Regions from separate parts of the Rhizobium sp. YTU87027 genome, predicted to be linked through region 2. Evidence: riboswitches for the same ligand, from Rfam matches in the RefSeq annotation. Region 2 holds a riboswitch; the other holds the start of a gene.
The links. Region 2 has a riboswitch for cobalamin ahead of NBG89_RS12550 (ABC transporter substrate-binding protein). Riboswitches for the same ligand answer to the same signal wherever they lie in the genome.
Positions count from the first base shown of each region.

Region 1: it holds a riboswitch for cobalamin, as region 2 does, so the genes downstream of both, cobU (bifunctional adenosylcobinamide kinase/adenosylcobinamide-phosphate guanylyltransferase) here and NBG89_RS12550 (ABC transporter substrate-binding protein) in region 2, are expected to answer to the same signal.

Region 1 is NZ_CP098440.1:1,746,432-1,749,606, forward strand. It holds gene cobW (cobalamin biosynthesis protein CobW) at 1-994, opposite strand, end outside; gene cobU (bifunctional adenosylcobinamide kinase/adenosylcobinamide-phosphate guanylyltransferase) at 1,000-1,524, opposite strand; cobalamin riboswitch at 1,654-2,050, opposite strand; gene NBG89_RS08845 (chloride channel protein) at 2,294-3,175, shown strand, end outside.
Region 2 is NZ_CP098440.1:2,519,583-2,522,757, forward strand. It holds gene NBG89_RS12545 (FecCD family ABC transporter permease) at 1-477, opposite strand, end outside; gene NBG89_RS12550 (ABC transporter substrate-binding protein) at 474-1,490, opposite strand; cobalamin riboswitch at 1,669-1,895, opposite strand; gene NBG89_RS12555 (hypothetical protein) at 1,917-2,264, opposite strand; gene msrB (peptide-methionine (R)-S-oxide reductase MsrB) at 2,492-2,974, opposite strand.

The DNA.
Region 1 (3,175 bases), 770 kb from region 2:
CGATGACGACGAGGCGGGTGCCGCGCGCTTCGCCCGGCGCCCAGGCGCGATCGAAATAATGGTCGATGCGGCTTCCGACCGCCTGCAACTGCAGACGCATCGGCTTGTCGGGAACGTCGACGAAGCCCTTAAGCCGCAGCACGTCATGCTCGCCGATGATGCCCTTCAGCGCATCCACGAATGAGGCAGGCTCGGCAACCGGGCCAAGCTCGACCACGAAGCTGTCGAACTCGTCATGATCATGCGGCACGCCGTCCTCATGTTCGAGCTCGTGATGGGACTTGCGATTGACTACATCGTCTTCCGTTCCGACACCGAGCCCAAGCAGCACGCTCGCCGGGACCTCGCCGTTGCGCGCCTCGATCATCACGGGCTTGCGGGCGATACGCGAAGCGACCTCGTCGCGGACGCGGCCAAGGCCGGCGGTGTCGAGCAGGTCGGTCTTGTTGAGCACGATCAGATCGGCGCAGGTCAGCTGGTCCTCGAAAAGCTCCTCGATCGGGCTCTCATGGTCGAGCGACTCGTCTTCCACGCGGCGGGCCTCGACGGCATCGTGATCGTCGGCAAACCGGCCAGCGGCGACGGCGGCGCTGTCGACGACGGTAACGACGCCATCCACCGTGACCTGCGTGCGAATGTCCGGCCAATTGAAGGCCGCAACGAGCGGCTGCGGCAGCGCGAGACCAGAGGTTTCGATGACGATATGGTCGGGGCGCTGCTCGCGCTCCAAAAGCTTCGTCATCGTCGGAATGAAGTCGTCAGCAACCGTGCAGCAGATGCAGCCGTTGGTGAGCTCGATGATGTCGTCCTCGGTGCAATTCTCGGCGCCGCAGCCCTTGAGCACCTCGCCGTCGACACCGAGATCGCCGAACTCATTGATAATAAGCGCGATCTTCTTGCCGTTGGTGTTGGAAAGCAGATTGCGGATCATCGTCGTCTTGCCGGCGCCGAGGAAGCCGGTGATCACGGTCGCCGGGATTTTCTGCTGGTTCATGAAATTCAACCCTTCATCTTCAGCGGCAGTCCGGCCGCGATAAAATACACATCCGCGGCCTGAGCCGCGATCATTTGATGCAAGCGGCCGGCATGATCCCGGAACTCCCGGGCCATGCGGTTTTCCGGAACGATGCCGAGGCCGACCTCATTGGAAACGATGACAAGGCGCGCACGCGCCGTCGGCAGATACGCGGCAAGCGAGGCAAACTCGGCCTCAGTGTCGCGCTCTTCCATCATCAGGTTGGTGACCCAAAGCGTCAGGCAATCAACAAGGATCGCCCGTCCCTCGCCATCGATCGCCCGCAGGCAGCCGACCAGATCAAGAGGCTCTTCGTGGGTATGCCAGAGATCGCCACGGTCAGCCTTGTGCTTGTCGATACGGGCGCGCATCTCGTCGTCCCAAGCCCGACCCGTCGCCACGTAATGGCGCTCCAGGCCGATCGAGACGACTACTTGCTCGGCAAAGCGTGATTTTCCCGAGCGCGCACCGCCCAGGACAAACGTCGCGCCGGATGATAGAGGGCTCATCGTAGATGCTGTCCGATCTGCGGAAGCGATCCGGAAGAAACCGGAACGGCTGCAGAGCGCAGCCGGCAAATCTGTCTTTCAGCCATGACAACCTCCGTGCTGGCAGCGGGCATCGCCCAGGAATGGGCTTCTCGCCCGGCACGGTTGGCAGGTCTCCTGGCTCGCGGGTTTTGGCCGCGACCGGGGCAGACCGGAAACCGGTCGCCCCAGATCGTGCCAGCGGGTCCTCCTCGCCTTCCCGGCTGCATTTCATGAAAAGGCGGACGATTCGTAGACGTAAGAGGCGTCCTGCCCCGGTTGATCATGATGCACTGCCAGTGACTTTTCCGTCGCCACTTCCGCGCCACCCGCCTGCACCATCGCAGACTGTCAGCCACGCGAAACCAACGTCGGACGGAAAACCCTGACCGCTCTACAGTCGCGGGGTCGGCTATGATGACGGTGCCCTGATTGGGTCCACCGCTTCACATTCCCTTTTCATCCGCACCGATTCAACCGGTCCGGAACCATCCGTTATGAATTCATCGTTAGGCAAGGCCACTGGCGAAGTCAATCAAGCCGTCGCTGAGTGGAATGCTAATGCATGCCTAAAACCACACCAAGACGACCTTCTCTACCAAATTTATCGTCTTTTATCAGTAGTTTACGTCACAAATAATTATTGCCGGCGCCGGGCTTTTGCCGCAATTGCGTCGCAAGCGGGTCGCGCCATTGGCTTGCCCTTCCCTCACCGCACTTGATCGCGCCTGTACCTGCCTATTTTCCTGTCATGCTCCTAAAAATCAATATCCGCCGTTTCGGTCCGTTTCATACCCTTCTCGATATCGGGCGGATGCGCGCTCTGCTGCGGCGCAGCGAGATGGGGATGGTCATCGCCGGCGCGATGGTCGGGGTAATCTCCGGCCTGGCCGTGACAGGCATGAGCCTCGTTTCCCGCGAAATGCACAGTCTCATCTTCGGAATCAGCGACGTCGACAGGTTGAGCTCATCGCAGATCGACAACAAGCTCCTGTTGCTGACCGCACCGGTTTGCGGCGGCTTGCTGCTCGGGCTCTTGCTGTTTGTGCTTGCCAAGACCCGCAAGAAGCCAATGGTGGACCCGATCGAGGCAAACGCGCTGCATGGCGGTCGGCTATCTCTCACCGATAGTATTCTGGTTGCGGTCCAGAATCTCATTTCGAACGGCTTCGGTGCCTCGGTCGGCCTAGAAGCCGGCTACACGCAGTTGGCGGCAGGGCTGGCCTCTAAACTTGGCCTCAAACTACAACTTCGCCGCTCGGACCTACGTGTTCTCGTCGGATGCGGCGCAGCGGGAGCCATTGCAGCCGCTTTCAACGCACCGCTGACGGGCGCCTTCTATGCATTCGAGCTCATCATTGGCTCCTACACCATCGTTTCGCTGACGCCGGTCGTCGTTTCCGCACTGGTCTCGACGCAGATTGCGCGTCTGCTCGCCGGCAGCGATTTCCTGATCGACGTTGGCAGCTTCGGTACAGTCATGCCAGCCGACTATGTACCGGCCCTCCTCCTCGGCGCGTTTTGCGCGGGCATCGGGATCATGATCATGCAGGGCGTCGCCTGGATCGAGGAATTGGCTCGCAGGAGTTCCATCACAACGCCGCTGCGTCCTGCCCTTGGCGGCATCGTCGTC
Region 2 (3,175 bases):
CTCGCTGCTACCTCCGGCGCGTGCCGCAAGAAAGGCCACGAGCAGGAAGGCGACAACAGCGCCGATGAACGCGCCACCTGACAGGCTCAGAACACCATAGCCGAAGCCGAGCAGCATCACGCAAACCGCGCCGGTCGAGGCTCCTGCGGAAACACCGAGCACATAGGGTTCTGCTAGCGGGTTGCGCAGCAACGCCTGCAGAACTGCCCCGCTGAGCGCGAGGGACGCCCCCGCACTTGCAGCCACCAACGCCCGGCTCAATCTATAGTCCCAGATGATGCCTTGATGAATGCGGCTAAGCTCGAAAGCCGAACCGAACAGGCGGTTCAACACGGCCTTCGCGGTCGTCGCCAGCGGGATCGATATTTCCCCTATCGAAACAGCAAGACCGATCATCAGCGCGAGCAAGGAGAATGCAGCAATGACGAGCGCAGCATGCGCCCACCATTGCTGCTGCTTGAGAATGGCGCCGCTCACTGCGCCAGACCGAAGGAATTGATGCCCTTCGCCAGTATCTCGATGCCGTCGATCGTCCGGATCGTCGGGTTCATCGATTGGGCATCCATCGTCACAATGCGCTTGTTCCTGACGGCATCGAGTTGGCTCGTGACCGGATCTTTTGCCAGAAAGTCGAGCTTTACCGCAGGGTCATCGGCCGCATACCGTCTCCGATCCATCGTCGCGATAACGATCACAGCCGGATTGGCCTCCGCAATCGTCTCCCAGCCGACGAGCGGCCACTCCTCCTCTGTCGCAACCACATTCTGCGCACCGAGCGTCTTCAGAATATAGGCCGGGGCGGTGTTCTTTCCGGCGATGAATGCATCTCCGTTGACTTCCTTGCTGGAGAACCAGAAGACGACCAGGAGGTTCTTCGCAGCAGCGCCCGCAACCGATGCGACCGCCCGCGCTTCACGCTGCCTCAGTTCGGCAATGAGCGCATCGCCGCGTTCCTTGATGTCGAAGATTTCGGCAAGTTCAGCGATCTCCCGATAGATCAGGTCCGTCGTGAACAGTTCCTTGCGAACGCCGTCGCCGCTGTCGGCATTGATCTTGGCGACGCAATCTGCCGGCGCGATGTAGGTGTTGATGCCGAGTTCGGCAAATTGCTCTCGCTTGCCGACAGACCCCTGTTGGCCGACGTGCCATTCAAACTCGGCGGCAACCAGATCCGGCTCCCGTCCGACGACGGATTCAAAGCTCGGATCGTTGTCGGCAAGCCGTTTGATCCTGGCGTTGACTTCGGCATATTGCGGCAAGACCGGGCCGACCCAAACTGCCGTTCCGGCAATCCTATCCGCCAACCCGAGCGAGAAAAGAACTTCGGTCATCCCCTGACCGATCGATACGATCTTGGCCGGCGCCTTGTCGAAGACGACCTCGCGGCCGCAATTGTTGATGATCAATGGGTACTGGGTGGCGGCGAGACTTGGCGCTGTCAAGCCAACAAAGCCGAAGGCAAGTGCAATGGCTGCAAGAAATTTACGCATAGGGATCTCGATTGGGAGGGAAGGAACCAGCGTTTATTGCCGGCGCAACCGCCAGGAATGACGGCACGCCGCGCTAACGCTAGCGGCGGAAAACCCAATCGAGACGGATGTGTGCTCTATGTCGGTGGAGGCGCAGGTCAATCATGTCTGTTCCTTTCCGGGCATCCCCGCCCGGGTGATTGGATCGTGATTGACGGCAGGTCTCCTGGCTCACGAATATGTGCCTTCATCTGCCTTCCCGCGACTTCGTCGCAGTGGCATGGCCCAAGGGCCCTTGGATGAGCGGCAATCCGCTTACAGTTGCGGGGGCAGCCACGGTTTTGGTCCCTCTTGGGTCGTCCTCACCGTGTTCCCTATTAATCCCCTCAGAGTCGTCCTCGGGGAACCGTCGCGCTCAGTTACGCTGGCGAGCGGCGCGACGTCAAGTCAGCGGTTGGTCGGCGCCCGTCCCGGTTGGCTCTGCTGCATATCCTGAAACCCGACTTCAGGACATCCGCGGATGTTGGCGAAGGTGATCTCGCGGCGATCGCCCCATTCGGTCAATCCCCTCAGCGTCAAAACGTTCTCGTCGCGATAGACAAGATCCGTGCGGTAGATGCCGGCGCGGCGGGCCCGGTTCTGCGCCTGACTGACGTTGCAGGTGCCTTCCGATGGCGACACATGCCACGTGCTCGTACCACTGCCGTTGGATTGCCAACCGCCTGACTGGCCTAAAGCCGTCGCCGGCAAAAGGACTGCGAAAAACCCCAAGGTCGTATGGAAGGCCGCCTTCATAACCCCTGCCTCGATTGCGCGCGAAGTGTTGCCACAAGCGCCGAGATGATGCGGCCAAAATAGCCGGACCGATGCATAGCGCAATCATCTCCAGCCTAGGCTGCACGCCATTTACAACAAATCGCGAGGAAGTCGCCCATCAGCGTTGATGAACGGTTAAAAGTGCTCTGCTTGCCGGAGCAATCGCCGTCTCGACGCCGACGATTGCGCTCAGGCACGGCAAGCATCTATCGTGCTGGCTCTCCTTCTGGACGACCACGTGCAAGCTTGTCAGGAAGCGGCAGTCCGTTCGGGGTGAATTCGAGCGAGCCCGAGTTTATGCAGAAGCGCTCACCTGTAGGAGGTGGGCCGTCAGGAAAGACATGTCCCTGGTGCGCGCCGCAACGCGCACAAACGACTTCTGTCCTGAGCATACCGTACCGGGTGTCACAAACGCGCCGCAGGTGGTCGTCGGCTGCCGGGGCAGTGAAGCTCGGCCAGCCTGTACCACTTTCGAATTTCGCAACTGCCTTGAACAGGGGAAGGCCACAGAGCCGGCAGGTATAAAGCCCCTCGCGTCGCTCGTGGAGAAACACACCACAGAACGGTGCCTCCTCACCATGCTCCAAGAGCAGATGCCGATCCTCCTCGCTGAGGTCCGCCACAAGCTGCTGCATCAGTTCCCGAGTGGGAGGGGTGAGATCGAACTGCAATTCGACGATGTCACGCATTCTTGTTCTCCTTCAATCCCGGTGAATTCTCGAAATCGCTTGGCTGGATTACCGTTGCCAAAGACACCACCAACGGCGCCGGCAACCGCGGCGGAGCCAAGCAGGCTATGCCATGTGATCGATGATGCTGGAGCTGTCATGACATCCTCCATCTTGAGGTTGCTCGGGATGCGGCCACAATTTCACTGAAGGCGGCGCGCA